3 regions of the Bacillus sp. ISL-77 genome follow, and region 1 is predicted to be linked to each of the others. Evidence: predicted binding sites of a transcription regulator. Region 1 holds the regulator's gene; each other region holds the start of a gene.

Region 1 (10,649 bases):
GTTTATACAAGATTTACCGACAACACTTATTGCTGCATTTCGATCGACGCTTGAGGAAGTTAAGGAAGCTGATTTACTTCTTCATGTGGTCGATATGTCCAACCCAGATTATTTTCATCACGAAAAAACAGTTAAAAAGCTGCTTGAAGACTTAGAAGTTAAAGATATCCCGCAAATAACAGTATATAATAAAAAAGATATTCAGCATTCAGATTTTGTCCCAACCGCAGATACACCAACCGCATTTATTAGTGCATTTGATAAAGAGGACCGTCAAGCCTTGAAGCAGCAAATGGAGAAGGTTGTTATGGAAATGATGGATTCTTACGAAGTTCAGATTCCGTCCACAGAAGGAAAGCTGCTTTCTTTATTAAAAAATGAGACAATATTAAGAGAGCTTGTGTTTGATGAAGAAGATCAATTCTATCGATGCAAAGGATATACACTTCAGGATCATCAAATAACAGGACAATTACAGAAATTCACAATATAGATAGGAGTTACAACATGTTTCAACAGTTAAAAAATGGGGAAAAGCTTCAACCGATGGTAGAGGAAGTTGAACAACAAATCGCTAAAGTACATAAAGAAATAGACAATAGAATCGAATCAAATCAATTTCGGGTATTAAAAAGCTTTCAAAACAAAAGAGTGAGTGATTCACATTTTAATCCGTCGACCGGGTATGGCTATGACGATCATGGCAGGGATACTCTAGAAATGGTCTATGCAGACGTCTTTGGGGGAGAAGCAGGACTTGTTCGTCCGCAAATAATCTCAGGCACACATGCCATTTCCATTGCCTTATTTGGCGTTCTTCGACCTGGGGATGAACTTCTATATATAACGGGCAAACCCTATGATACGCTCGAAGAAATTGTTGGACTTCGTGGGAACGGGGTTGGCTCATTAAAGGAGTTTGGAATTTCCTATGATAGTGTAGCTCTGACGAATCAAGGTGGAATTGATTGGGAGGCTGTCGCACAGAAAATAAAACCGAATACAAAAATGATTGGCATTCAGCGTTCCAAGGGCTATGCCACAAGACCATCATTTACGATTGCAGAAATTGCAGAAATGATCACGTTTGTCAAAGAAATTAAACAGGATGTGGTCGTATTTGTAGATAATTGCTATGGGGAATTTGTTGAGGAGACCGAGCCTTGTCATGTCGGTGCGGACTTAATTGCAGGATCGCTTATCAAAAATCCAGGCGGCGGGATTGTGAAGACTGGCGGCTATATTGTTGGTAAAAAACAGTGGGTGGAGGCATGTTCATATCGAATGACTTCACCAGGGATAGGAGCCGAAGCAGGAGCGTCCCTCTATAGTCTTCAAGAAATGTATCAAGGCTTTTTTCTTGCCCCCCATGTGGTTGGCCAAGCATTAAAAGGGGCCGTTTTCACAGCTGCGATGTTGGAGAAATTAGGAATGAATTCTTCTCCGAAATGGAATGCTAAAAGAACGGACTTAATTCAGTCTGTCCAGTTTGATGACCGAGATAAAATGATTGCTTTTTGTCAGGCCATTCAATTCGCATCACCGATTAATTCTTATGTTACACCCCATGCCAGCTATATGCCTGGGTATGAAGACGATGTGATTATGGCAGCAGGTACTTTTATTCAGGGGGCGAGCATTGAACTCACTGCAGATGGACCGATTAGACCACCATATGTTGCCTATGTACAAGGCGGTTTAACATATGCACACGTAAAGATGGCTGTTTGTCTGGCCATAGACCACTTAACGGATAAAGGATTAATCGAATTGTTTTAGGAGAACAGCTAAATGTCAATAATTTTAAAAATTTTAATGTGAGAAAATCTAACATATCATTGACAACTTTTCTAACAAAAAATATAATAGTAATATAAGTAACCCGAGGGGAGGAGGAATTAGATGAGTGGCCAGGAAATTCGCCGTTCCATGCCACTGTTTCCGATCGGAACAGTCATGCAACTAACGGAACTTACAGCCAGGCAAATTCGTTACTACGAAGAACACCAATTGATTTCTCCGGCAAGAACCGAGGGGAATAGGCGTCTATATTGTTTAAATGATATTGATAGGCTTCTAGAAATTAAGGATTTAATTGATCAAGGTGTCAATATGGCTGGCATTAAACAATTGTTCCTAGTAAAAGAGCAACAATCAAACATTCTTGAACAACAAACAGAAAAGACTAAGCGCGAATTAACAGATGAACAGCTTAGAAAGCTGCTACGCAACGAAATGATGCATTTAGGTCGAAACAATCGATCCTCTTTACGTCAAGGAGATATGTCAAGATTCTTTCATTAATGTGGAAGTCTCTTTTTAAAAAATAGGAGGTAAGAAAATGGCAAAGTATTCAAGAGAAGATATTAAAAGATTAGCGGTCGAAGAAAACGTGAAATTTATTCGTTTGCAATTCACAGACATCCTTGGAACTATCAAAAACGTGGAGATTCCAATTAGCCAATTAGAAAAAGCACTTGATAACAAAATGATGTTTGACGGTTCTTCAATTGAAGGTTTTGTACGGATTGAAGAATCTGATATGTTACTATATCCTGATCTTAACACTTGGGTTGTTTTCCCGTGGACTGCAGAAAAAGGGAAAGTTGCCCGCTTAATTTGTGATATTTATACTCCTGAAGGAAAACCATTTGAAGGTGATCCTCGTAATAACTTAAGAAGAGTATTAAAAGAAATGGAAGACCTTGGATTCACTAGCTTTAACTTAGGGCCTGAACCGGAATTCTTCTTATTTAAATTAGATGAACAAGGAGAACCATCATTAGACCTAAACGATAAAGGCGGATATTTTGATTTAGCCCCTATCGACCTTGGCGAAAACTGCCGCCGCGATATCGTGCTTGAATTAGAAGAAATGGGCTTTGAAATCGAAGCTTCCCACCATGAAGTAGCACCAGGTCAGCATGAAATCGATTTTAAATATGCAGATGCACTAACAGCTTGTGACCAAATTCAAACGTTCAAGCTAGTTGTAAAAACAATTGCACGTAAACATGGTTTGCACGCAACATTCATGCCAAAACCATTGTATGGTGTCAATGGATCTGGAATGCACATGAATCTTTCATTGTTTAAGGATGGAGTTAATTCATTCTACGAACCATCGGGTGATCTAGAAATGAGTGATCATGCTCGTCAATTTATCGCTGGAATTCTAAAGCATGCACCAGCCTTTACAGCGGTAACAAACCCAACTGTAAACTCTTATAAGCGTCTTGTTCCTGGCTATGAAGCACCATGCTATGTGGCTTGGTCAGCTAGAAACCGTTCACCATTAATTCGTATTCCTGCTTCTCGTGGATTAAGTACACGTGTGGAAGTAAGAAGTGTAGACCCGTCTGCTAATCCATACCTTGCAATGGCTGTACTTCTTAAGGCTGGCTTAGACGGAATTAAAAACAAGTTAACTCCGCCGGCACCAGTTGACAGAAACATCTATGTAATGAGCAAAGAAGAGAGAATCGAAGAAGGTATCGTCGATCTTCCTGCAACATTAGCTCAAGCATTAGATCAACTAAAATCTGACGAAGTAATTGTGTCAGGTCTTGGCGAGCACATTATGGAACACTTTGTTGAAGCAAAAGAAATCGAGTGGGATATGTTCCGCACAGTCGTTCACCAATGGGAACGCGATCAATATATGAGCATGTATTAATCTCATCTAAAGCCCTGGCGCCTAGCGTCAGGGTTTTTCTATGTCGCGCTTCTTTTCTTAGATTCTCTCAGTGAATAATGCCATCCCATTGGCTACCCGGTTTGTTCCATTAAAACAATTACGGTAGCCAATAAGCCTGATTGACGACCCAATTGGTCTTTCTCAATAGGTTCGGTCGTCAATAGCCCAGATTATCGACCCAAATTGCTCTTTCTCAACGACTTCGGACGTCAATACCTACGATGGCTCTTTTTCCAATTAAGCATCCTCGATCATTCTAAATAAAATTAATAGGAATAGAATAGAAAGGAAGAGGTGCTTGATGTTCTTTAAAAATTCACAATTTTTACGGTTTACTTAATCCTAAATAATATATGCTTAAGTTGTAAACATTTGGGAGGTGCTCTAAATTGTATAAACTGCAAATTTGTAATGCTCTAACCCAAGAAATTCTACGAGAAAAGACGTATAAGAAGCCTGACCTTATTTTAAGTTTGATAGAATCAGGAACAAAAGGTCAGGAATGTTTTCTATTTGATGAACAGCGCAAGACGTTGAAAGGAACGTATGTTACACATTCCAGTTTTAACGAAGGGGACACGAAAGTATATAAAGTGCTTTTTAAGGTGAAACTATCTGAAATACAAGCAAGAATAGCGAAATAGGATTAAAGGAGTGGCTTATGGCTGCTCCTTTTTAGTTTGAGTATTAATGAAGCTCATCTGTCATAGAGACAACAGTACACGACCTCATTGTTATTCCTTTTGAACGGTCCCGTAGGAAAGCCACTACGCGCCCCAACTCTGTGAAATTGTACTGGAACGGTCACGTAGGACCCCTCTACGTGACCCAACTCGTAGGAATTCTTCCGGAAAGGTCACGTAGGTCGTCTCTACGTGCCTCAACTCTGTGAAATTGTACTGGAAAGGTCACGTAGGTCGTCTCTACGTGACCCAACTCGTAGGAATTCTTCTGGAACGGTCACGTAGGCCGTCACTACGTGCCCCAACTCTGTGAAATTGTTCTGGAACGGTCACGTAGGCTCCATCTACGTGCCCCAACTCGTAGAGATTCATCTAGAACGGTCACGTAGGCCGTCACTACGTGCCCCAACTCGTAGAGATTCATCTAGAACGGACACATAGGCCGTCACTACGTGCCCCAACTCGTAGAGATTCTTCTGGAACGGTCACGTAGGTCGTCTCTACGTGCCCCAACTCTGTGAAATTGTTCTGGAAAGGTCACGTAGGTCGTCTCTACGTGCCCCAACTCGTAGAAATTCATCTAGAACGGTCACGTAGGCCCTCTCTACGTGCCCCAACTCGTAGAAATTCATCTAGAACGGTAACGTAGGCCCCCTCTACGTGCCCCAACTCGTAGAGATTCTTCTGGAACGGTAACGTAGGCCGTCACTACGTGCCCCAACTCGTAGAGATTCTTCTAGAAAGATCGCGTAGACCCACTCTACCCCGGATTCTGTAATTCCTTCAGCTTTAGGTTGATTAGCACAACAAAAAAAGAGTCGGCACGTATATGCCAACTCTCTTAAACTTAATGAATATGTCGGTAAACCCCAATAACTTTACCTAAAATCGAAACATTCCTTAATATAATAGGGTCCATTGTAGAATTTTCCGGCTGCAGGCGTATGTAATCTTTTTCTTTGAAAAATCTTTTACAGGTGGCTTCATCTTCCTCGGTCATTGCTACAACAATATCCCCGTTATTAGCGGTTGGCTGCTGTTTCACAATTACATAGTCCCCGTCTAGGATCCCAGCTTCTATCATACTCTCACCCATGATTTCTAACATGAAAACTTGTTCATCTGCAGGTGCAAGACTTTCTGGAAGCGGAAAATACTCTTCCACATTTTCAATCGCTGTAATTGGGAGTCCTGCCGTTACTTTCCCAACCACTGGAACATTGACAACTGTATTTCTTGGTATATGTGCAGCAACATCTGCTTCTAATATTTCAATTGCTCTTGGTTTTGTGGGATCCCGTCTAATAAGTCCTTTGCTTTCCAATCTTGCTAGATGTCCGTGAACAGTAGAACTGGATGCGAGTCCAACCGCTTCTCCAATTTCCCTTACTGAAGGGGGATATCCTTTACTCTTAACCTCACTTTTAATGAAGTCTAAGATATCTTGCTGCCTCTTTGATATTTTAGCCATGATAAAATCCACCTCGCCTGGTTAATGTTGACTTTATTATAACATGTTCGTATTTTTTATACAAACATAAGTTCGAAAATATGGTTGACAACAAACAAATGTTCGATTTATAATGAAAATAATAAATCGAACATACATTCTTATAGAGGTGTTATTTATGAAAAAATTATGGAACAAATACTCCTATGCTATTACTCTTATTATTTTAAGTTGTTCACTTTCAATCATATTATCATTCCAACATCATTCCAACGCGCAAGATAATTTTTTAAAGGTTACAATCACAGAAGGAGATTCACTATGGAAAATCTCTGATCAATTTTCGGGTCAACATTCATTATCAAACAAGGAGTTTGTTGCTTGGATAAAAAAGCATAATGAATTAGATGATGATCAAATATTTCCAGGTGAAGAAATTATCATTCCGGTGAGTAAAGAAGTCTCATCTACGAATGAATTTGCTAGCGCCGTTAGTGAATAGAAAGGAACTTTTATGAAAGCAATTATATACTGCCGTGTCAGCACAAATAAGGAAACACAAGAATCTTCGTTAAAGCGTCAGGAAGAGGAATTAACGCAACTAGCTAACACCTATCACTTTGAGATTGATAGGGTAATTAAAGAAAAGGCTAGTGGCTATGATTTTAATCGTGAGGGGATTTTTCAATTATTAGAACGAATTAGAGAAAAGCATGTACAAGCCCTCTTAATTCAGGATGAAACACGACTCGGTAGAGGTAACGCCAAAATTGCGCTCTTGCATTGCATTTTAAAAGAAAATATTAAACTTTATAGTATCTCCCATAGTGGAGAATTACAGCTTTCAGAATCGGATTCCATGGTTTTGAACATCGTAAGTATGGTTGAAGAGTACCAACGTAAACTACATAATGCAAAAATCAAACGTGGAATGAAGCGAGCAGTCCAGAATGGATATAAACCAGAAAAAAACTTAAAAAATCTCGGAGAATCCTCTGGACGAGAGAAAATTGAAGTTCCAATTGGAGAAATTGTCCGGTTAAGAAAAAATGGATTAATTTTTTCAGAAATAGCTGCTACACTTAGAGGTTTTGGCTATAACATTTCTAAAGCCACGGTTCATAGAAGATTCCAGGAATATATTGAATCACAAGAAGAGTAGACCTTTTGCCTTGTCATTAGGTTTTTTTTTTAGTAAAATCAGGTGTCATGTAAATAGTTTGAAAGGAAGGTCTTTGAATGCTTTCAAAAGAAAAGATGGCTAGAATTAATGAGCTGGCACGAAAAGCAAAAGCAACGGGATTGACTGAAACAGAAGCGAAAGAGCAAACTAAATTAAGAAGTGAATATTTGGCTACTTTTCGTTCGAATATGCTTGATACCCTTACCAACACCAAGTTTATTGATCCGGAAGGAAATGACGTTACACCGGAAAAAATCAAGGCTAGGAAAAAAAATACACTTCACTAAAAGTTCAGGAATACATTTTTTGTATTCCTATTTTACATATACTGACTATTTTTGTGTAAAAATAAAAAAAATAGTGATTTTTGTTTCTTATTATTATGCTATTTGTTGAATAAAAAACGGTAGCAATATAAAATTGAAATGTATAAAGTAACCTTGTGATTAGGAAAGGATGTAATTCATGTTTAATACTATTGATGATTTATCTGTTACCTCCATTCGAACGCTTTCCATTGATGCGATCGAAAAAGCAAACTCAGGACATCCAGGAATGCCGATGGGTGCAGCGCCAATGACCTATACTTTATGGACGCGTTTCTTGAACCAAAATCCAAAGAATCCACAGTGGTTTAACCGAGATCGTTTTGTCTTGTCAGCAGGTCATGGTTCAGCGTTGTTATACAGCATGCTTCACTTGTCTGGTTTCAACTTATCAATGGATGACTTAAAGCAATTCCGCCAATGGGGCTCTAAAACGCCTGGACACCCAGAGTATGGCCACACTGAAGGTGTTGAAGCAACTACTGGTCCACTTGGACAGGGGATTGCAATGGCAGTAGGAATGGCAATGGCAGAACGCCATGTTGCAAGTGTTTATAATAAAGATAAATATGAACTTGTGAACCATTTTACATACAGTATCTGTGGAGATGGAGATTTGATGGAGGGTGTATCTGCTGAGGCAGCGTCGCTAGCAGGACACTTGAAATTAGGGCGATTGGTAGTCCTTTATGATTCAAACGATATCTCACTTGATGGAGACCTAGATAAGTCGTTCTCAGAAAGTGTCAAAGATCGCTTCCTATCATACGGATGGCAATATGTTCGTGTCGAAGACGGCAATAATCTGGATGAAATTGCGAAAGCTCTGGAAGAAGCTAAAAATGATTTAGACAGACCAACAATGATTGAAGTAAGAACGGTCATTGGCTATGGTTCACCAAACCGTGCGGGAACTTCAGGTGTTCATGGTTCACCACTTGGAGCGAATGAATTAAAACTTACAAAAGAGGCTTATAAATGGACTTTTGAAGAAGATTTCCATGTACCCCAGGAAGTCTATGACAACTTCCAGAAGCTGATCGTTGAAAATGGCGAGAAAAAGGAAAAAGAGTGGAATGATCTTTTCGCTCAATATAAAAAAGAGTACCCTGAACTAGCTACTCAGCTTGAACAAGCATTAAATAATGAACTTCCTGCAGGTTGGGATAAAGAAATCCCTGTATATCCAGAAGGAAAAAGCCTGGCAAGCCGTGCCTCTTCAGGTGAAGTATTAAATGGTATTGCTAAGAATCTACCTATTTTTATCGGTGGATCAGCAGACCTTGCTGGTTCGAATAAAACGATGATTAAAGGTACGAAAGACTTTATGCCTGGTTCCTATGAAGGCCGTAATATCTGGTTTGGTGTGCGTGAATTTGCGATGGGTGCGGCAATGAATGGTATTGCTCTTCATGGCGGCGTAAAAGTATTTGGCGGAACATTCTTTGTCTTCTCTGATTACTTGCGTCCTGCCATTCGTCTAGCAGCTTTAATGGGATTACCTGTCACTTATGTCTTTACCCATGACAGTATTGCTGTAGGGGAAGATGGACCAACACATGAGCCAGTTGAACAGCTTGCAGCATTACGTGCCATGTCAGGATTATCAATCATTCGTCCTGCAGACGGTAATGAAACGGCAGCTGCTTGGAAACTTGCAGTGGAGTCTACCAACAAACCAACTGCACTTGTATTAACTCGTCAAGATTTACCTACATTAAATGGAACGGATACCAATGCGTACGAGGGAGTTTCTAAAGGGGCATATGTGGTGTCTCCTTCAGAAAGAGAAACTCCTGATGCGTTGTTATTAGCAACTGGATCAGAAGTAAGCCTTGCAGTGGAAGCTCAAAAAGCGCTTGCTGGAGAAGGTGTTCATGTTTCGGTTGTAAGTATGCCTTCATGGGATCGATTCGAGCAGCAATCTCAAGAGTACAAAGACTCTGTTCTGCCAAGAAGTGTGAAAAAGCGTCTTGGAATTGAAGTGGGAGCATCATTTGGCTGGCACAAATACACTGGTGACGAAGGCGATGTTCTTGCTATTGATCATTTCGGAGCTTCAGCACCTGGAGAAAAGATTATGGAAGAATTCGGGTTCACTGTAAACAACGTAGTTGCACGTGTAAAAGCACTTTTGCAAAAGTAAAATAGTTAAATGTTAGGGAGAGCGGAGTTATTCCGCTCTCCTTTTTGTGTCTGAATTGCCAGGAATATCAACAATATTATGAACAAAGTTAATGTTTGCAGGAAAATTCAACAAATCTACCGAATTTATAGAAGAATAGTTTAGAATCCTGCTAATCGACAAAAATAGTGGAAGTTTTTGCCGTCGTAAGACAAAAGTTTCGTTTGTCTTTTTTTATAATAGTAAAAAGGGTAATCAACGAAGGAGAGAACAGTGGTGAGAAAATATCAGCTATATTTAATAGAAGATGAATTTGCGACCCATTACTTCGGAAGAGAACGATTATTTTTCCAACTTTTTCATGAACATCATAAATCGAACGGCGAACTTAAATTTATTACACAAAAACAAATTTCCTATATAACCAAAAAGGTTGAGGTACTAAAGATCCATCAACTTATTCAAAAACAACTTGGAAAAATTAAGGGTTTTAAAGCAGAGCATGGTGCATATTCGATTGAATTAAGCGGAAAACTAAGTACGGCTAAATTAGAGGTTTTTCAAGACTTAATTACTATTGATGCACAAGGCAGCTATGAAGCAGAGACGGCTTTTTTTGAGGTTCTAAGAAAATGTGAGTCTTCCTTTATGGCACTAGACCTTGAACATCAGCGTTACGGTTGGTTAAAGCCGATAAAGGAAAGAAAATTTATCTAATTGCAGATATTGTCTAATCGTGTTTTATTTAGTACACTGTATGGTAGACAACATGAAGGAGGAAGTTGAATATGGGTTATTACATTCTAGTTGGTATACTAGCATTAGCAGCTGGTGTAGCACTAGGATTTTTCATTGCTCGTAAATATATGATGAGCTACTTAAAGAAAAATCCGCCAATCAATGAACAAATGTTAAAAATGATGATGATGCAAATGGGACAAAAACCATCTCAAAAGAAGATCAACCAAATGATGGCTGCCATGAACAAACAACAATCAAAATAAAACGGAAAAGCACTCATGTAGATGGGTGCTTTTTTCGTGCTGATAAAAATATTCTAAATCTTTATTATTTTATAAAAATTTGGTAAAATTAAACCTCAGTCCGTTGGATTATTTTTCCGAATAACTTTAATTAACAACATATTCAATTTTTGGCAGATCGATTACTCGTGATTTGGGGGCG
Region 2 (10,649 bases), on a different contig from region 1:
AGTTTTTGACGATAAAATGCGCTACTCGAATGTCCGACTAATACAAGAAATGTGTAAAGGCGAACCTTATGCCTTAGAGGTAAATGGAGATGCAGCAGATGTAGATGCCATTACACCTGAGAATCTATATGAATATTATAAAAACGCTTTTTTAAATGACGAAATGGATTTATATATCATCGGGGATGTAAATGAAGAAGAGGTAAAGAATTATGCTGCTGAACTTTTACATTTTGAGGACAGAAAACCGAAAAAGTTAGTACCACAGGAAATAAACAGAAAAAGTCAGGTACAGGAAATAAAAGAAGAACAAGATGTAAAACAAGGTAAATTAAATATTGGTTATCGGACAAATATCGTCTATGGGGACCCAGAATATTTTGCCTTGCAGGTGTTTAATGGCATTTTTGGGGGGTTCTCGCATTCCAAATTATTTATTAATGTGCGGGAAAAAGCAAGCCTTGCTTATTATGCAGCGAGCCGTCTTGAAAGTCACAAAGGCCTGATGATGGTTATGTCAGGCATTGATTTAAAGAATTATGACCAGGCAGTTGGGATTATCCATGATCAATTAGAGGCAATGAAAAATGGTGATTTCACAGACCAAGAGCTCGCACAAACCAAGGCAGTGATTCAAAATCAAATTCTTGAGACGATAGACACTTCAAGAGGACTTACGGAAATTCTATATCATAACGTCGTGGCCGATGCAAATATTAATTTGGATACATGGCTTCAAGAAATGCAAAAGGTAACGAAAGAAGAAATTGTAGAAGTTGCAAAAAAAATTGAAATTGATACCATATACTTCTTAACTGGAACGGAGGCAGGCAAATAGATGGAGAAAATAACGTTTGACCAGCTTCAGGAAGAGCTTTATCATGAAAAACTAGCCAATGGACTAAATGTATATATCTTGCCTAAAAAGGGTTTTAATAAAACCTTTGCTACATTTACGACAAAATATGGTTCTGTTGATAATACATTTGTTCCATTAGGAAAAGAGGAGTATGTTAAAGTACCAGACGGCATAGCCCACTTTTTAGAACATAAGCTTTTTGAAAAGGAAGACGGTGATGTTTTCCAGCAATTTAGCCGTCAAGGGGCATCCGCAAATGCTTTTACCTCCTTTACACGGACTGCCTATTTATTTTCAAGCACCTCTGATGTTGAAAAGAACCTTGAAACACTCGTTGATTTTGTTCAGGATCCATATTTTTCTGAAAAAACGGTCGAAAAAGAAAAAGGGATTATTGGGCAAGAAATCACAATGTATGATGATAATGCAGATTGGCGCTTATACTTTGGATTAATCCAAAATCTATATCAGAACCATCCAGTTAAGATTGATATAGCAGGTACCATTGAGTCTATTTCACATATTACAAAAGATTGGCTATATGAATGCTATAACACCTTCTATCACCCGAGCAACATGCTGTTATTTATTGTTGGCCCAGTGGACCCCAACAGTTTCATGAACCAAGTGAAAGAAAATCAAGCAAAAAAAGAATACAAGGATATGCCTGAAATCAAGCGCAAATTTGAAGCAGAACCCCCACAAGCAGCTGAAAAGAAACAAGTGCTTGAAATGAATGTTCAAACGTCAAAATGCTTACTAGGTATTAAAGCAATTCATGTCGACCAAACAGGCGATGAATTGCTTAAAAATGAATTAACAATGAATGTATTACTGGATCTATTGTTTGGAAAAAGCTCAGAAAATTATAATCAATTGTATAATGAAGGATTAATTGATGAAACCTTTTCCTTTGATTACACGCAGGAACAAGGCTTTGGGTTTGCAATGATTGGCGGGGATACAGGTGAACCTGATAAGCTGGCTGAAACACTAGAAAAAATGCTTCTGAAGGCTAAAAGCCAAATGATCTTTGATGAAGAGCAATTGGAAAGAGCGAAAAGAAAGAAGATAGGTGCATTTCTACGAGCGATCAATTCACCTGAATATATCGCAAATCAATTTACTCGCTATGCATTTAATGATATGAATCTTTTTGATGTTGTTCCAACACTTGAAAAAATCACCTTAAACGATGTACAATCACTAGCATCTCAGGTGATCTCGGAAGAACGCTTTTCAGTTTGCCAAGTAGTTCCAAAGAAAAAATAGAAAAGTGAAAGCGTCGTAACACGGCGCTTTTTCTTCGTATAAATGTTTTTTTATTAGAGGGAGAGTGAAGAAATGAAATATGCACTGATCACTGGGGCAAGTGGTGGAATAGGACAAGCCATTGCGCTTAACCTCGCTGAAAAAGGCTATCATTTGTATCTGCATTATAATAAAAATCAACAATCGATTCGAGACCTAATCGAAAAACTGCTGCCATACGGTGGAGAGTATATTCCTATCCAAGCAGACTTTGGCGGCCCTAATGGTTATAAGAAAGTCTACTCTGAGGTTTTTTCGCTAGACGCCATCATCCATTGCGGTGGAACCAGTCAATATGGACTTCTTATTGATTTGCAACAGCCTGAAGCAGAGGCATTAATGAATGTTCACGTACTAAATCCATTAATGCTGACCAAAGAGCTCCTGCCGAAATTACTTGTTAAAGGTAAAGGGAACATTGTCGTGATTACATCCATTTGGGGTCAAACAGGTGCGGCCTGTGAAGTGGCCTATTCTACCGCAAAGGGTGCACAAATTGCCTTCGTAAAGGCATTAAGTAAAGAATTAGCATTGAATGGCATTCGCGTTAATGCGATCGCCCCTGGTGCGATCGCGACACCAATGATGGAAAGTTTTTCACAAGAAGAGGTGGACCAGATTTCTTATGAGATACCTATGGGAAGACTTGGTCAGCCAGAAGAAATAGCGAGGAGTGTCGCTTTCTTGCTCTCAGATGAATCTTCCTATATGACCGGGCAAGTCCTTTCGTTAAATGGTGGCTGGTATACATAAAATTCACAAGTTATTCATGTATAGTTCCCTTCACTTCATCGCAAAATAAACTTGTACTAATTTAAAGGAGGGAAAACAATGTCTGTTTTAGATAACTGGAAACAGTGGGAGGACTTTCTTGCTGATCGTCTTCACCATGCACAAAATGAAGGTATGAGTGAGGGAGCAGTTAGTAATCTTGCCTTTCAAATTGGTGATTATTTATCAAGCCAAGTAGAGCCAAAAAACGAGCAAGAAAGAATTCTTGCTGATCTTTGGTCTGTTGCTGATAAAGAAGAACAACAAGCTATTGCAAATATCATGGTTAAATTGATTCAAAATAATGGCGCCCGCTAAAAGAGAGGAGGTTTCTCCTCTCTTTTTGTATGTATAAATCTATAAACTCCATTAAAGAAACGAATATCTGTGTTTTTACTTTCATCTTCATCCAAAATCATTTATTATAGGGGTTAGATGAGGAAATGCAGAAAAGTGTCGAAACTTCTTTATAGGAGGTTTATATCGTGAAAAAAGAATGGTATTTAGAATATGAGATTCAAAAGAACCGTCCAGGGCTATTGGGTGACATTTCATCCCTATTGGGTATGCTTTCTATTAATATTGTGACGATTAATGGTGTGGATGAAGGAAGACGTGGTTTGCTCATTTTAGCAAAAGACGATGATCAAATTAAACGACTAGAGTCAATTTTACATACTATGGACACAATAAAACTAATTAAACTTAGGGAACCAAAACTGCGTGACAGGCTTGCAGTTAGACATGGCCGCTATATTCAAAGAGATGCTGATGATAAAAAAACCTTTCGCTTTGTAAGGAATGAACTTGGCTTATTAGTTGATTTTATGGCAGAATTATTTAAGCAGGAGGGACATAAACTGATTGGTATTCGTGGAATGCCACGGGTAGGTAAAACAGAATCATTAGTTGCAGCGAGTGTTTGTGCAAATAAACGTTGGTTATTTGTTTCATCGACACTGTTAAAACAAACAATCCGCAATCAATTAATTGAAGATGAGTACAACGAAAATAATCTATTTATTCTTGATGGAATAGTATCAACAAAACGAGCAAATGAACGTCATTGGCAGCTTGTCAGAGAAATCATGCGTCTGCCGTCAGTAAAAGTAATCGAGCACCCTGATGTCTTTGTACAAAACTCAGAATACACACTCGATGATTTTGATTATATTATTGAGCTTAGGAATGACGCGGAAGAAGAGATTACATATGAAGTCGTTGATCAGCATAACATGTTCTCGGGATCAGATTTTGGTGATTTTGATTTTTAATAAATTGGAAGGTGTTAACAGTTGACTGAATTAGGGAATCGACTAAAAGAAGCCCGATTAGCTAAAGGATTAAGCTTGGATGATGTCCAATCCATGACCAAAATTCAAAAGCGGTATTTAATTGGTATTGAAGAAGGTAATTATGCGAGCATGCCTGGAAATTTCTACGTGCGTGCATTTATTAAACAGTATGCAGAGGCTTTAAGCCTCAATCCTGATGAAATCTTTGAAACCTATAAAGGCGAAATTCCTGCTACCTATAATGATGACTTACCCCAGCAATTGTCTAGAGTGAAAACACACAAAACAATTACTGAAGGTAATTCCAAAATATTTGATATTCTGCCAAAGGTATTAATCGGTGTTTTTGTAATTGGGGCAGCAAGCCTTGTATATTACTTTATATCGAATCATGCTGCTGGAAATTCAAATGAATCAATTAGTAAGCAGAATGAACCCGTTAAAATTGTTACATCGAAGAATCTTGATAAAGAAAAAGCAGATGATAAAGATAATCAGAAAGTAAATGAGGAACAGAAGGATAATACAGTACAGGAAGAGGAACAAACAACGGTAGAAGAAACACCTAAACAAGAAATTACAGCAGTTCAAAGCAGCGGCAGGAATTCAACCTATGAATTAAAAAATGCAGATAAATTTATTGTGAAGTTGGTTTCTAAAGGTCAAACCTGGGTTAGTATTAAAAATGGGAAAGGGAAATCCTTTTTTCAAGGAACACTAAAAACAGGTTCAACTGAGAGCCAGACAGAAGATTTATCAGCAGAAAGTATGGCTGTGATCAGGGTTGGAAATGCTGCTGACACTGAAATTTATGTGAATGACCAAAAGCTTGAGTATGCAGTCCCAGCGACTGCGAATGTTCAGAACATAACGATTCAATATGTTCTGAAAGACGAATAGTCATCTGTAGATGACTATTTTTCACTTTTAATAAATAAACGGAGGAAAACTATGAATATTCCGAATAGAATAACGGTATCAAGAATATTATTAATTCCAATATTTTTGATTATTATGCTTGCTCCTTTTAAATGGGGCGACATGCAACTTCTTGGGGCCGTCCTTCCAGTTACCCATTTTGTCGGTGCATTGATCTTCATTTTAGCCTCTGCAACTGACTGGGTTGACGGACATTATGCCCGTAAATATAACCTTGTCACTAATATGGGGAAATTTCTTGACCCATTAGCTGACAAATTACTCGTATCGGCTGCACTTATCGTTTTAGTTGAACTGAATGATGTTTATGCACCTTCATGGTTAGTTATTATTATTATTAGCAGGGAGTTTGCAGTAACAGGTTTACGCCTCTTGCTTGCAGGGGAAGGCGAAGTTGTTGCGGCTAATATGCTCGGCAAAATTAAAACATGGGCGCAAATTGTCGCGATATCATCGCTTTTATTACATAATATAATTTTTGCAATGATACCATTCCGTTTTGATATAGTGTCATTATGGGTGGCTTTAATTTTTACTATCTGGTCTGGCTGGGATTATTTTGCAAAAAATAGTCATGTCCTTAAAAATTCAAAGTAAACTTAATTCTACTATGTTGTAAAGGAAGATGTATTGCTATGAATGCTGAGATTATTGCAGTTGGTTCGGAGTTATTGCTCGGTCAAATTGTGAATACGAATGCGAGATTTTTGTCTCAGCAATTAGCTGGGCTTGGTATTAATGTCTATTTTCATACAGTTGTTGGTGATAATCCTGACAGGCTAAAGTCTGCAATTGAAATAGCCCAAAAGCGTGCAGAGATTATAATATTTTCTGGCGGGCTTGGGCCTACAAAGGATGATTTGACGAAGGAAACGATTGCTCGTCAGCTTGGTAAAGAACTCGTTATCGATGAAACGGCGTTAGCATCGATTGAACTTTTTTTTAAGCGGACCAATCGGGTCATGACAGAAAATAATCGAAAGCAGGCACTCGTATTAGCAGGATCTCACATTCTCCCAAATGATCATGGGATGGCGCCGGGCATGGTTGTAGAATCCGGCGGTCATACGTATATGCTGCTGCCTGGCCCGCCAAAGGAAATGGAACCGATGTTTCTCCAGTATGGGTCCCAGGCTCTTTCTACAAGAAACAAGTCCAACGAGAAAATTGTCTCAAGGGTGTTAAGGTTTTTTGGAATTGGAGAAGCAGCTCTGGAAACAGAAATTATTGATTTAATTGATGCGCAAAGCAATCCAACGATAGCCCCGCTCGCGGGAGATGGGGAGGTTACTTTACGACTGACAGCAAAACATGTGGACGAAAATGCAGCACAGGCTATGCTGGATGAACTAGAAAAGACGATAAATCAGCGTCTTGGTGCATTTTTATATGGCTATGATAATACGTCACTTTTGATAGAAGTAATGAAATCTTTAAAAGAAAGAAACTTAACGATTACTGCCGCTGAGAGTTTAACAGGAGGACTATTCCAGCAAGAGTTAACATCAATTTCAGGTGCAAGTTCAGTGTTTTACGGTGGTGTAGTTTGTTATTCAAATGAAGTGAAACAAAAACTATTACATGTACAGGAAGAAACGCTTAAAACTCATGGTGCGGTAAGTGAACAATGTGCTAGAGAGCTGGCCGAAAATGCTTCAAAGGTATTTAAAACCGATATTGGGATTAGTTTTACGGGTGTTGCTGGTCCTGAAGAACTTGAAGGCAAGCCAGTTGGTGCAATTTATATAGGGATTGCAATTAAGGGAAGGCCGACAATTGTAGAAAAGATCACCCTTGGCGGAACAAGGGAAGCGAACCGAAGCCGTGCAGTGAAATTTGGCTGCTATTTTCTCATTCGAATTTTAAAAGAGTCACAGAATGCTAATTAGCGTTCTGTGACTTTTTTGAATAAACTAGGATTAGAAAAAAGTCTGACAATAGACGAAATTATCCTTTTCGGACTTCTAAAAATGCAAAATGATACAAAAGTCAGGGGGAATTTCCTTTTTTTACAACGATTTTGTTTTGAAAATAAACGAATGAATGTTCGTTTTTTAACTCGACAAATATCCGAAAAGCGGTTATATTATTAATAGGAATTAATTTAATAGATTATAGCAATTTGCTTGTGTTTATATAAGGGAGGAAAAGATTCGTGAGTAATGATCGTAAAGCGGCCTTAGAAATGGCGTTAAAGCAAATAGAAAAGCAATTTGGTAAAGGTTCTGTCATGAAAATGGGAGAGAAAACAGATACGAGGATTTTAACGAGTCCGAGTGGCTCGTTAGCACTTGATGCAGCACTTGGAGTGGGTGGATATCCTAGAGGGCGTATTATCGAAGTTTATGGTCCTGAGAGCTCAGGTAAAACTACGGTTGCTTTGCATGCGATTGCTGAAGTCCAAGCAAATGGCGGACAAGCAGCATTTATAGATGCTGAACATGCCCTTGACCCAGCGTATGCCCAAAAATTAGGTGTTAACATTGATGAGTTATTGCTATCACAGCCAGATACGGGTGAACAAGCGCTTGAAATCGCAGAAGCATTAGTACGAAGTGGTGCAATTGATATTATTGTAGTCGACTCAGTAGCAGCATTAGTTCCAAAAGCAGAAATTGAAGGCGAAATGGGAGATTCTCACATGGGCTTACAGGCTCGTTTGATGTCGCAAGCCCTACGTAAATTATCTGGAGCCATCAATAAATCGAAGACCATCGCCATCTTTATTAACCAAGTTCGCGAAAAAATTGGCGTTATGTTTGGAAACCCCGAGACAACACCAGGTGGACGTGCATTGAAATTCTATTCCACTGTCCGTATTGAAGTTCGTCGTGCAGAGGCGTTAAAGCAGGGAAATGATATTGTAGGTAATAAGACGAAGATAAAAATAGTTAAGAATAAAGTTGCTCCTCCTTTCCGTACGGCTGAAGTAGATATCATGTATGGTGAAGGGATTTCTAAAGAAGGCGAAATCATTGATCTAGGCGCAGAATTAGATATTGTTGAAAAGAGCGGGTCATGGTACTCCTATAATTCTGAAAGATTAGGTCAAGGCCGTGAAAATGCAAAGCTATACTTGAAGGAAAATCCAGATGTTCGCCTCGAAATTCAAGGGAAAATCCGTGAACATTATGGTTTAGATGGTGAAAAATTTGTCACTGAGAAAGACGATGATGAACAATTTGAATTAATAGACTAATGTAGATGAGCAAAGCTATTTATGGTTTTGCTCATTTTTTACATAATGTTATTTTTATACAAAGTTTTATTTGTTAAAATACAATGGATTTCAGCCTTTAGGATGAATAAATGATGTCCTATTCTAAATATTTCAAAAAGCCAATAGGACTAAGCCTTGACAATGAATATTCCCACCTTTACAATTAACATGTATATTTTACATTTTTGGTATTATTACAATTCGAAAAAAGCCTTGGTGCTTGCTGTATGTTGAGTCTAAACAATGTACATGCCGACACTTGAAAAATGTAACAAAAGTTCATAGCAAGAGGAGGTGTAACGATGGAACCAATTACAATCATCTCCATTTTGCTTGGCCTTATCGTCGGTGCCGTTGTTGGCTATTTTGTTCATAAATCCATTGCTGATGCAAAAGTAGCAGGTGCAAAGAATGCTGCAGAGCAGATTCTTGAAGATGCTAAACGTGATGCTGATTCATTGAAAAAGGAAGCTTTGCTAGAAGCAAAGGATGAAATTCACAAGCTTCGGACTGAAGCAGAGCGTGAGGTTCGTGAACGAAGAAATGAAATGCAAAAACAAGAAAACCGTTTACTGCAAAGAGAAGAGAATTTAGATCGAAAAGAGGAAACGTTAAACAAGCGTGAAAATCTTTTAGAAAAGAAGGATGATTCTCTAAACCAAAGACAACAGCATATTGAAGAGATGGAAAGCAAAGTGGACGAGTTAGTACGAAAACAACAAACTGAACTCGAACGAATATCGAGCTTAACGCGCGAGGAAGCAAAAACAATCATTATTGATCGAATGGAGCAGGAACTTACCCATGACACTGCGATAATGATCAAGGAAAGCGAAAATCGTGCAAAAGAGGAAGCCGACAAGAAAGCAAAGGAAATACTTTCGTTAGCAATCCAGCGTTGCGCTGCTGACCATGTTGCGGAAACGACTGTCTCTGTCGTCAACCTGCCAAATGACGAAATGAAGGGCCGTATTATTGGCCGTGAAGGAAGAAATATTCGTACGCTTGAAACGTTAACAGGAATTGATTTAATCATTGATGATACTCCTGAAGCTGTCATTCTATCAGGTTTTGATCCTATTCGTCGCGAAACGGCTCGCTTAGCACTGGAGAAATTGGTCCAAGACGGGCGGATCCATCCAGCACGAATTGAGGAAATGGTAGAAAAATCACGTCGCGAAGTAGATGAGTATATCCGTGAAGTGGGTGAGCAAACCACCTTTGAAGTGGGTGTTCATGGACTCCATCCAGATCTGATCAAAATTCTTGGTCGCTTAAAATTCCGTACTAGTTACGGGCAAAACGTATTAAAGCATTCAATGGAAGTTGCGCAACTGTCTGGTTTACTTGCTGCTGAACTTGGCCAAGATGAAACTTTGGCACGTCGTGCGGGCTTGCTTCATGATATTGGGAAAGCCATCGACCATGAAGTAGAAGGCAGCCATGTTGAAATTGGTGTTGAACTTGCAACCAAATACAAGGAACATCCGGTAGTAATCAATAGTATTGCTTCCCATCATGGGGATACAGAGGCAACATCTATCATAGCCGTTTTAGTTGCAGCAGCAGATGCCTTATCAGCTGCAAGACCAGGTGCACGTAGTGAGACGCTTGAAAACTATATTCGCCGTCTTGAAAAGTTAGAGGAGATTTCGGAATCCTATGAAGGTGTAGAGAAATCCTTTGCCATTCAAGCAGGTCGAGAGGTACGTATTATAGTTAGACCGGATTCAGTTGATGATCTTGCTGCTCATCGATTAGCACGCGATATTCGTAAGCGCATTGAAGAAGAGCTTGATTATCCAGGTCATATTAAAGTGACAGTTATTCGTGAGACACGGGCTGTTGAATACGCAAAATAAAGCGGTGCGCATGCACCGCTTTATTTTTTGCAGCAACTAATCCGATTAAATAATGCCTGAATGTGATACAATTTATACAATAACTATTTTTTTAACGAAAGGAACAAAAATGAATCTACTTTTTATCGGTGATGTCGTCGGTTCACCAGGCCGGGACATGGTAAAGGAATATTTGCCAAAATTAAAAGAAAAATATCGTCCTAATTTTACTATTATCAATGGGGAGAATGCAGCAGGAGGCAAGGGGATTACTGAAAAAATCTATCGTGAATTCTTAGGGTATGGGGCACAGGCAGTAACACTAGGTAATCACTCATGGGATAATCGTGAAATTTTTGAATTTATCGGTACTGCAAAAAATATGGTTAGACCAGCAAATTTTCCAGAAGGAA
Region 3 (10,649 bases), on a different contig from region 1:
ATAGTTGAGAAGAAGAAAATGGTTTAAAATAACCACCATCCCACATAACTGTATCCGACATACTTCCATTAAAATAAAACGAAATCATCATAGATAAAATATTTCCGATTATAAAAGGGTTCGGTTCCAAACGTGACTTTGATAAGCCTGGTTATTATATTGCGAATGGTTTGTTTCCCCTATTAAATGAAGAATTAAGGGTTGACAATCAAGAAAAAGTCCATTCCATGAAATATAAAATTGATCATGAAGGATTGTTTACTCGTCACGAACAGCTTGAAAAGGACCAAACAACACGTTGGCTTTACCATGAGGAAGATGCCATAATCGTTGGCGGTGATCGGAAATTTCCATGGAGACTTCGCGGTCCATTTGGTGCCTCTGCCACATCTTACGGAGCAGTCGGCGAAAACTATATACTTTCAACAGGTCATGGCAGCCATTTGGCAGGCGGTTCATGGATTAATACGGGGGAGGGCGGAGTTGCACCAGAGCATTTAGAAAGTGGTGTAGATGTGGTCGCTCAAATTGGCCCTGGTTTATTTGGTTTTCGCGATGATGAGGGGAATTTTTCTATTGATGAATTTAAGTTTAAAGCCCAAGAGCCGAATATAAAAGCATTTGAGCTTAAATTCGGCCAAGGAGCAAAAATCCGTGGCGGACATCTGGAGGGGTCAAAGGTTACAACGAAGGTAGCAAACATTCGTAAAGTTCCAGTGGGGAAAACCATTAATTCACCAAATCGCTTTCCATTTTTGCATAATGTGCTCGAAACGTTGCAGTTTATCAAAATGCTGCAAGATGAAGGTGGAAAACCTGTCGGAATCAAAATTGTCGTTGGATATCCATCCAGCTTGGATAAATTTTTCGAGGCCATGAATAATCTTAGGATTTATCCGGACTTTATTACGGTTGATGGCGGAGAAGGTGGAACAGGCGCCACTTACAAATCAATGGCAGATACAATGGGACTTCCTTTATATCCTGCTTTAATTGCGGTTGTTGATAAGGCCTATCAGTTTGGTCTACGAAATAAGCTGAAAATTTTTGCTTCAGGAAAGTTAATTTCAGCCGATAAAATTGCTATTGCCCTTGCGATCGGTGCAGATGCCGTGAACTCTGCGCGAGGATTTATGATTGCTAACGGCTGTATAATGGCTCTTCAATGCCATACTGGTAAATGCCCTACGGGCGTAACGACCACCGATCCAAAATATCAAGAAGCACTTGTGCTAGAGGAAAAGAAATGGCGCGTCATGAACTACATCATTAATGTACGTCAAGGTTTGTTTGCCTTAGCTGCGGCTTGTGGCATTGATAGCCCCCGTAAGTTCACTCGTGATCACATTGTATTTAAAGATGTCGATGGAAAAATAAAAAGGTTATCAGAACTGTTTCCAATTCCTGATTCTTCGGATGAATTATTAAAAAGAACTTTATAATGAAATTCAATGGGTATAATGACAATCCATACAACATCTTTAGCAATAGTTGTTTTAATACGGTTTCCTTAAGCAATTACAGTTGCAAGAGAAAAAGAAAGAAGGAGTAGAGAGGACAAGAAGATGTCAAGTGAGAACTCACTCATTGTTTTCTGAAAAGACTATTCAAACTTCTAAAGATGAAAGGTATATATTATGGCCGATATAGTCCTTCTCGTCCCTGACATCCAATGCTATAATGAATCAAAATATTCTTATAATTTGGGAGCAGTGATCGGATTGTCAAATCGGCAGAAACTTTTAGAGCTTGAGATAGAAGGAATTATTAACGCTTCTAGTGAGAATATAATCATCACGGATGGCGAGGGAATTATTTTACGGGCTATTAAAAAAAGTGAAGAAATGTACGGGATCGCTTCTGCGCAGCTGGTAGGGAAATCGGTTAAGGATCTGGAGAAGGAAAAGATATTTAATCCCTCGGTGTCACTGAGTGTTATTAAAAAGAAGGAGCCTGTCCGGTTTATGCAAAAAACAGGGACCGGAAAAATAATCATGACTCACGGTATCCCTCTTTTTGACGAGAAAAATAATATCATTCGGGTTATCAGTTTTTCTTACGATATAACGGAAATCGAAGAACTGAAAGGTGAATACGAGAAACTGCAGCAGAAAATGAAGTTTTATGAAACAGAAATCGAACTGCTGCGTGATAAAAGTTTAACCTCAAGTGGGGTTGTTTTTAAGAGTCAAAGAATGAAAAGAGTATGGGAACTCGTGAATCGGGTGGCACGCAGTGATGCAACGGTTGTGCTGGAAGGTGAGTCAGGGACAGGAAAAACGCTCTTTGCAAGAGCGCTGCATAAGGGCAGCAGCCGGAAAGATGCACCGCTTATTGAAGTGAACTGCGGAGCTATACCTCATAGTTTGTTCGAGTCGGAAATGTTCGGGTATGAGGCGGGAGCGTTTACCGGAGCAAATAACAAAGGGAAAATAGGCCTCATTGAGCTTGCTGATAAGGGGACCTTGTTTTTAGATGAAGTGGGTGAATTGCCGCTTTCTATTCAAGTGAAACTGCTAAAAGTACTGCAAGAAAAAAAGGTTACAAGAATGGGCGGGAACAAATGCAGAACCATAGATTTTAGAATAGTAGCGGCAACAAACAGGGATCTTGGGTTTATGGTCAAGCAAGGTGCGTTTCGGGAGGATCTTTTTTACAGGCTGAATGTTGTTCCAATTGAAATTCCTCCGTTGCGGGATAGAAAAGAAGACATTTTGCATTTGATGAATTTTTATTTAGAAAAGTTCAATGAAAGATACATGAAGTCTAATACATTTCACTCTTCCGCAATTGAAGCATTCTTAAACCATAACTGGCCAGGGAACGTAAGAGAGTTAGAAAACCTGGTAGAACGGTTAGTGGTTACGCTTGAACACGAAAAAATCACTGTGGAAAATCTCCCTTTTTTGCAAAGTGTTAATCGATCGTTATTACATGTGGACAATAAAGGGGAACTGCCAGCATCATCGCTGCAAGAGTCTTTAGAAGCAGTGGAAAAGAGCTGGCTGCTTCGTGCTTTCCGTAAATGTAAATCAACCTATGAAATGGCCGAATACCTCGGACTTAGCCAGCCTACCGTCGTACGGCGTATGAAAAAGTATAATATTAATTCAAAAATGAATTAATGATTCTTTATTGAATTAATTATCTCTAGGACGATTCAATAATGAATTGACAATAACTTCGGAAGCGGCATTATCAATAGATTAATAGTTGGCATAGAAATTGCACTGTAAATATGTAAACGCTTAAAAAACGACAAGATAAGGATGGTTATTATGAAAGACAAATATCTACAGCTGGCTGATCTTGATAAAAAACATTTCTTGCATCCAACAACTTCTATTAAACAGCAACAGGATAACGGACCGGAGTTTATTTTTACTGAAGGAAAAGGTGTCCGGCTTTATGACCTTAAGGGGCGATCTGCAATTGACGGCTTATCTTCACTTTGGAATGTAAATATCGGTCACGGCCGCGAGGAGATTGCTCAAACAGCATACGACCAAATGAAAACACTCGGTTATAGCTCCTGTTTCGCGACGTACAGCAATGTGCCTGCCATCCAATTAGCTGCAAAGCTCGCTGAAATTGCACCTGGAAATTTAACCGCAACCTTTTTTACATCGGGCGGATCTGAATCCAACGATACGGCTTATAAGCTGGCGCGCCATTATTGGATTTTGAAAGGCCAGCCGGAGCGCAAGAAGATTATCTCACGGTCAAAGTCCTATCATGGGGTAGCTATGGGTGCGACGAGTGCGACAGGATTAAAACCATTCAGGGATTTTACAAATTCATTAGCACCTGACTTTTGTTATGTTGACCATTTTTCCCCTGTAGCACTGCGTGAAAAAATAGAATCAGAAAACCCTGAAACAGTGGCCGCATTTATTGCAGAGCCGGTACAAGGCGCGGGCGGGCTGCACATTGCCCCAAAAGGGTTTTTCGAGGAAATAAGAAAAATCTGTGACGAGTACGGTATTTTGTTCATTACAGATGAGGTAATTACTGGTTTTGGTAGAACAGGAAAGTACTTTGGTATGGATCATTATGGTGTCGCTCCTGATATGATGTGCTTTGCAAAAGGGGTAACGAGCGGATATGCACAGCTTGGCGGCGTTATGATTTCTGAAGATATTCACAAGGATTTGTCAGAATTTTCTGAAGGGACTTTACTTCATGGTTACACATACAGCGGACATCCTATGGCATGTGCGGTAGCATTGAAAAACCTTGAAATTCTGGAGAGTGAGAACTTAATAGAAAACGCACGGCTTATGGGTGAGGAGCTGTTAGAAGGGTTTAAGCAGCTGCAGTCAAAGCGGAACATTGTAGGAGACGTAAGAGCGCTTGGGTTAATGGGTGCTGTTGAAATTGTTAAAAACAAAGAAACAAGGGAAAAGTTTGAAGAGCCTCTCGCTCCAAAAATTGTAACAGAAGCGACAAAACGAGGGTTGATTTGTCGGTCTGTCGTGTTTGATAAGCAAGACACACTTGTATTTGCACCGCCTCTTATTATTAATCAGGACGAAATGAACGAACTTATCCATATTTTAAATGAAGCAATTTGGGCAGTTGAAAAAACAATAACGGCAGCTTCCGCACTGTAAACAACGAGGAGTGATTACATGAATGCTAGTTTCGAAGTTTTAAATCCGGCAACGAATGAAATAGTTTCTACTGTACCTTACAGCGGAGGTAAAGAAGCGATTGAAGCAGTTGATCGTGCATATGAAGCTTTTCAATCATGGTCGAAAAAAACGGCTGGGGAGCGCAGTGAATTATTGATGAAGTGGCACCAGTTAATTGAACAATCGACTGAAGAGCTTGCCAAGCTAATGACTCAAGAACAAGGAAAGCCTTTAAAAGAAGCGATCGGGGAGATTACCTATGCAAATAGCTTCATATCATGGTTTGCAGAGGAAGGAAAGCGTATTTATGGGCAGACCATTCCCGCATCTCATCCTGATAAAAGAATTTTGGTGCAAAAGGTGCCGGTAGGAGTTATTGCAGCAATTACGCCATGGAACTTCCCCGCTGCGATGATTACGAGAAAAGTAGCACCTGCTCTTGCTTCAGGCTGTACAGCTGTAGTGAAACCGGCAGAACAAACACCTCTGACAGCTATCAAATTAGCTGAGCTTGCTGAAGTTGCTGGAATTCCAAAGGGTGTGCTGCAAGTTGTGGCTGGCGATGCGTCGGAAATCGGTGATGCATGGATGGAAGATACAAGAGTACGCAAAATCTCGTTTACTGGATCTACTGAAGTAGGAAAGCTATTGATGAGAAAAGCGGCTAACACGGTAAAAAAAATATCACTTGAATTAGGCGGTCATGCTCCATTTATCATAATGGCTGATGCAGACATACAGAAAGCCGTACAAGGGCTGCTCGCTTCTAAATACCGCAACGCGGGCCAAACGTGTGTCTGTACAAACCGTGTTTACGTGCACGAAAGCATTGCTGAATCTTTTAGTGTAATGTTTGTTGAAGCAGTATCCAAATTAAAGGTAGGAAATGGTTTAGAAGAAGGAACAGATGTAGGGCCACTCATCGATAAGAACGCAGTTGAAAAAGTGAAAAAACATCTTAATGATGCAATCTCGAAAGGCGGGACTCTGGTATACGGAGGGGACGCACTGCAAAGCAGCAAAGGGTTCTTCATGCAGCCAGCAGTTATTACAGGTGCTACTGACGACATGCTGTGCATGAACGAAGAAACATTTGGGCCGCTTGCTCCAATCGCTCTATTTAAAACAGCTGAAGAGGTTATAAAACGAGCGAACGACACACCATACGGTTTGGCTGCTTATGTGTACACAGAAAATCTGAGCCAAGCGTTTACGATTACAGAGCAATTGGAGTACGGCATTGTAGGATTGAATGATGCACTTCCATCTGTAGCTCAAGCTCCATTCGGCGGCATGAAGCAAAGCGGATTGGGACGAGAAGGCAGCCACATTGGCATTGAAGAATACTTGGAAGTGAAATACATCTCAATCGGGCTATAATCGTGGCGGTGTCTGTTCCTGTTATTCATTTCATGGTACAGACACTGATCAAAGTTGGTAAAGCGACTACTATCAAGGAGGCGAAAGAATATTGGAAAATAAAGAGGGACTTCAGAAACAATTGAAAACAAGGCATATAACGATGATTTCTCTAGGCGGCATCATAGGTGCTGGACTATTTGTAGGAGCAGGTACAGTTATTAATACAACAGGCCCTAGTGCTGTGATGTCTTATGCTTTTGCAGGTTTGCTTGTTGTGTTTCTTATGCGGATGCTGGGTGAAATGTCTGCTCGTAATCCGGATAGCGGTTCATTTGCTACATACGCTCGGGAAGCGATCGGACCTTGGGCTGGCTACACAATTGGCTGGCTCTATTGGTTTTTCTGGGTAATTGTTATTGCTATTGAAGCCGTTGCAGGCGGGGCAATTGCCCATGAATGGATGCCATCTATTCCGATTTGGACCTGGAGTCTTATCTTGACATTTTTATTAACGCTTACAAACGTATTCTCAGTCAAATCGTTCGGAGAATTTGAGTATTGGTTTGCACTCATTAAAATTGTAGCCATTACCATCTTTATGGGAATTGGATTATCTATTATTCTGGATATTTTCCCCGGAGTGGAGTCACCAGGGACCTCTAATCTTTTTGGCAAAGGAGGTTTTTCGCCTAATGGAGTAAGCTCCATTTTCCTTGGAGTAGCGACAGTTATTTTTGCCTACTTCGGTGCTGAAATTGCAGCTATTGCAGCTGGTGAGTCAGAAGATCCGAAGAAAACAATAAAAATAGCCATTAAAAGTGTCGTTTGGCGTATTCTTATTTTTTATATTGGTTCTGTTGCCATTCTTGTCACATTGCTGCCATGGGATTCAACGACAGCTCTGAAAAGTCCATATGTAACTATGCTCGATATGATCGGAATTCCAGGTGCGGCATTCATTATGAACCTTGTTGTCCTTACATCGGTGCTTTCTTGTTTGAATTCAGCTCTGTATACAAATTCCAGGATGATTTTTTCACTCGCTCAAAGAGGAGATGCACCTCGCGCATTCCTTAAGCTGAACAAACAAGGTGTACCTACTCGTGCTGTTTGGATTGGAACAATCGTCTCCTACGTTTGTGCGATCTTTAATTTCGTTTCGCCTGATAAAATGTTTCTGTTTCTGATCAATGCATCAGGTGCCATTGCACTCATTGTGTATTTAGCAATTGCCATTTCTCACATTGTGCTTCGAAAACGAATGGAAGCAAACGGAGAGAAGCTGGAAATGAAAATGTGGCTGTTTCCAGGCCTGACATACTTCACAATTGCAAGTATACTAGTCATCCTTGTATCCATGGCATTCATCGATTCAATGCGCTCACAGTTATTCTTAACATTATTAATAACAGCCTTGGTTATAGTTTCATATTTTATCTTAAAAAAGAAAAACGAAGCAGTAAATTCGGTAAAAACAAAAAAATCTGCAGTTTAGCAAATAAAATCAGGGATCATGTACTTTTTGTAAAGGTATCTGATCCCCATTCATTTATTTACACGGTAGTTTTAAAAATTCCAAAAACTCGACCAACTTAAATAATTATCCTTAATTTCACCTGAAGCAAATTAGATTTTTTAGTCATGGATATATTGGTTAAAGGGTTACTTTGAGACAATTGGAAATTAAAATGTTACCAAAAGGGAACAATCTTGATTAGGAAGTTATGGAGCATTTGGAAGAGCAGTCCATAAAAAATTATATTCTTTAAACATAGTATGGAAGAAAGTACTTCAACTAACTCATGCGTTAGTTAAATAGAGCAGTTTTTGACGCCTAACCAGGCGTTTTTTATTTTTTTTATGATACAGAACACTTGTTTGTGTATAATATTGGTGATGACAACGAAGGAGGTGACCGAAATGGCTATTCGTGACCGCGGTAAAATTAAATGGCAGCCTGCATCTTTTATGCCGTTAGGATTCGAAATGACTCGCGCCATGTATAAGGATCAGGAACGAATAGTGAAGCCAATAATAGATGATTACGAGGCGGAGGAGTTCGACCGGCGTATCTGTTACGCAATGGAATATAATCTAAAAGCAAAGTTTTCAGTTTGGGACGAAGGTTTTACGGCTGACATTATTGGCCGTATACATTACATTGATCCAATTACGCATCAGCTTCGGATAGAGGTGAAGCCAAGGGAATTCGAGCAGGTGGAATTTAAAGATGTGGTCGGGGTTGTTGTTGTAGATTAGGGGGTTATTATAGATATTGTTAAAGGCGGTAGAGGGATTAATAATGAAGTTGCCATCTCTGGCACACTATTCGCGAGATCACCTGGTTAGCAATAAATCTAAAGTTTGGTTAAAGGTGGAGTGAAAAATGATTGGGAAATGTCCTTCTTGCTCGTCGGATTGCTCTTGTAACGGAGATAATTGTCAATGCCATTAGTATTTAGGGAATAATGTAAAATCGTTTCCTGTGGGAAACGATTTTTAATGTAGGAGTTGGTTAATAGTAACTGTAATGCTTGTTCATAAGGATTCAAAGAAAATTATTACTTTCTACACTCTTTTATAATGTTTACGTTAAACAACCTAATGATAATAGCTAGTTTAGGAAAGAAGGAGCCTGTATGAGTAAGATACTTTTAGTAGATGATCAGGAACGAATGCTTCAGTTATTAAAGCTATATCTTCATCCACATGGTTTTCATTGCTATTCTGTTAACAGCGGAACAAAGGCTATACAATATCTAAAGAAACACGCTGTTGAGCCCGTATTAATGGATGTGATGATGCCGGAAACAAACGGTTGGGAAACTGTAAAGGAGATACGCACATTCTCTAATGTCCCCATTGTTATGTTAACTGCTAGAGACCAGTTTCCTGACATAATAAGTAGTGTTGAAAACGGAGCTAATGGTCATTTAACAAAACCTATAAACGAAGAACAGTTATTATTTCATATCGAAAATCTAATTGAAGACGGTCACAATATTCGTCAAATGAATTATATATGAAATGATAGTTGACCAATTGATGACAATAATGAAAAATGCATACTTTCTCGATATTTTTTTGATAGATTATTCACATAAGCAATATAGCTTTGTTTTAAAGAAAATAAGACTGTTTGAGGTGGAGTAGTGAAAAAGGTATTTGTATTATCAGTTTTGTCTTTGAGTTTAATTCTTTCCGCTTGTAGCTCAAAAGAGGAGTCCAAGGTTACATCAGTAAAAAGCGGGAAAAAGATTGAAGATATTCATGGGGTAGGTGTTTCTAACGATGGGACAACCTATATAGCAACTCATGAAGGACTTTTCTCGACAAAAAATGTAGGAGAAACTTGGAATAAAGTTGGTTCTTCCAATGATGACTTTATGGGATTCCATTTGCGTTCAGATGGAACAATGATGACAAGTGGACACCCTGGTACAGATTCTGAATATCCAAACCCAATGGGAGTTTTAATCAGTAAAGATAAAGGGCTGCATTGGAAAGAGGTAGAGTATGTTGGTAAAATCGACTTCCATACTTTAACAACATATCATCACGATCCAAACGTTATTTATGGACTTAATGATATGGGTACCGGACAATATGGTGCTGGGATTTATAAAAGTTTAGATGGTGGAAAAAAATGGACTAAGGTAGAACCAAAAGGATTACCAAGTGACCTTATGAAAGTTCACTCCCTACTGGTTCTCCCGAAAGATAAAAATACCTTGCTGGCGGGAACTGAAAATGGAGTTATGATATCAAAAGATGGTGGAGCAAATTGGGAAATTTTTGATGATACCCGTCTTATCACAGCCATGACACTTATGCCTAATGGAAAAGATATAATTGCATACTCAATGAACAATATGGTTTCAGGAGTAATGATTTCTCAGGATGGAGGGCAATCTTGGAAGAGTATAGGTTTAGATCTTGGCCAGGATGCTGCTTCTTCAATATCAGTAAATCAAAAGGACGAAAAACAAATTGCGGTATCCACATTTTCAACCTCTTTGTATGAAACAAAAGATGGCGGGGGAAATTGGGAGCAAATAATTACATCTGGAAAGTTAAAATAACGATAAAAATACACCCAAAAGTTAGATTTTCACTCTAACTTTTGGGGTGTAAATCATTATCAACTAGATATCGCTGCTTTTTCAGTGGATAAAAGTTCATTGAAAGGATAAACAGATACTTTATTTCTTCCTTGATGCTTCGATTGATAAAGTCCGTAATCAGCACAAGATATAAAATCTGCTATCGATAAGCTAGATTTAGGTACAATACTAGTTACACCAACAATAGCTATTCCAGAGTTAACGGCAATTTTTATTTTTTTTACATATTCCATCGTAACTTTTCACTCTCAGCATTAGATATTTGAATTTTGGCTCTAAGCACAATGAATTAGTAACAATCGCTAAGTATATGAGTGATAACGATGAACTCGAACTTACTACTTTTCAACAACTGGTTACGTCCGTAAGGATGTTAATTGTCATTTTAATATCAGATTGCCCCTGATTCCGAAATTAGGAATAAGTATCGATAAGATTTAAAAAAGAGCTTTTTGCCCACCTGACACATATCTCACCTCCATCACAAAAATAAGAGGAATTCCGTCTATATATGAAAAATCTCGTGCAA

Evidence for each region. The regulator LexA, encoded in region 1, represses DNA repair genes until DNA is damaged. The targets are predictions, from matches to a motif close to CGAACATATGTTCG.
Region 2: recA (recombinase RecA) is a predicted target of LexA. The motif match lies at 7,212-7,225, and genes of this name have one in related genera.
Region 3: J7E77_RS04385 (YolD-like family protein) is a predicted target of LexA. The motif match lies at 7,864-7,877, and genes of this name have one in related genera.

The regions. Positions count from the first base shown of each region.
Region 1 covers NZ_JAGGQY010000041.1:11,313-21,961, reverse strand. The annotation lists gene hflX (GTPase HflX) at 1-493, shown strand, start outside; gene J7E77_RS17425 (methionine gamma-lyase family protein) at 508-1,779, shown strand; gene J7E77_RS17420 (MerR family transcriptional regulator) at 1,903-2,304, shown strand; gene glnA (type I glutamate--ammonia ligase) at 2,342-3,676, shown strand; gene J7E77_RS17410 (hypothetical protein) at 4,087-4,341, shown strand; gene lexA (transcriptional repressor LexA) at 5,228-5,851, opposite strand; gene yneA (cell division suppressor protein YneA) at 6,009-6,332, shown strand; gene J7E77_RS17395 (YneB family resolvase-like protein) at 6,345-6,992, shown strand; gene J7E77_RS17390 (DUF896 domain-containing protein) at 7,070-7,300, shown strand; gene tkt (transketolase) at 7,479-9,485, shown strand; gene sirA (sporulation inhibitor of replication protein SirA) at 9,741-10,181, shown strand; gene J7E77_RS17375 (YneF family protein) at 10,253-10,468, shown strand.
Region 2 covers NZ_JAGGQY010000031.1:74,172-84,820, reverse strand. The annotation lists gene yfmF (EF-P 5-aminopentanol modification-associated protein YfmF) at 1-838, shown strand, start outside; gene yfmH (EF-P 5-aminopentanol modification-associated protein YfmH) at 839-2,131, shown strand; gene ymfI (elongation factor P 5-aminopentanone reductase) at 2,204-2,923, shown strand; gene J7E77_RS11665 (DUF3243 domain-containing protein) at 3,002-3,259, shown strand; gene J7E77_RS11660 (DUF3388 domain-containing protein) at 3,424-4,215, shown strand; gene J7E77_RS11655 (helix-turn-helix domain-containing protein) at 4,237-5,136, shown strand; gene pgsA (CDP-diacylglycerol--glycerol-3-phosphate 3-phosphatidyltransferase) at 5,188-5,772, shown strand; gene J7E77_RS11645 (competence/damage-inducible protein A) at 5,811-7,064, shown strand; gene recA (recombinase RecA) at 7,331-8,374, shown strand; gene rny (ribonuclease Y) at 8,698-10,257, shown strand; gene J7E77_RS11630 (TIGR00282 family metallophosphoesterase) at 10,367-10,649, shown strand, end outside.
Region 3 covers NZ_JAGGQY010000012.1:5,251-15,899, reverse strand. The annotation lists partial or broken gene J7E77_RS04410 (glutamate synthase-related protein) at 111-1,442, shown strand; gene J7E77_RS04405 (sigma-54 interaction domain-containing protein) at 1,722-3,125, shown strand; gene J7E77_RS04400 (aminotransferase family protein) at 3,270-4,613, shown strand; gene J7E77_RS04395 (NAD-dependent succinate-semialdehyde dehydrogenase) at 4,632-6,014, shown strand; gene J7E77_RS04390 (amino acid permease) at 6,106-7,491, shown strand; gene J7E77_RS04385 (YolD-like family protein) at 7,917-8,255, shown strand; gene J7E77_RS04380 (response regulator transcription factor) at 8,636-9,022, shown strand; gene J7E77_RS04375 (F510_1955 family glycosylhydrolase) at 9,149-10,078, shown strand; gene J7E77_RS04370 (hypothetical protein) at 10,138-10,353, opposite strand.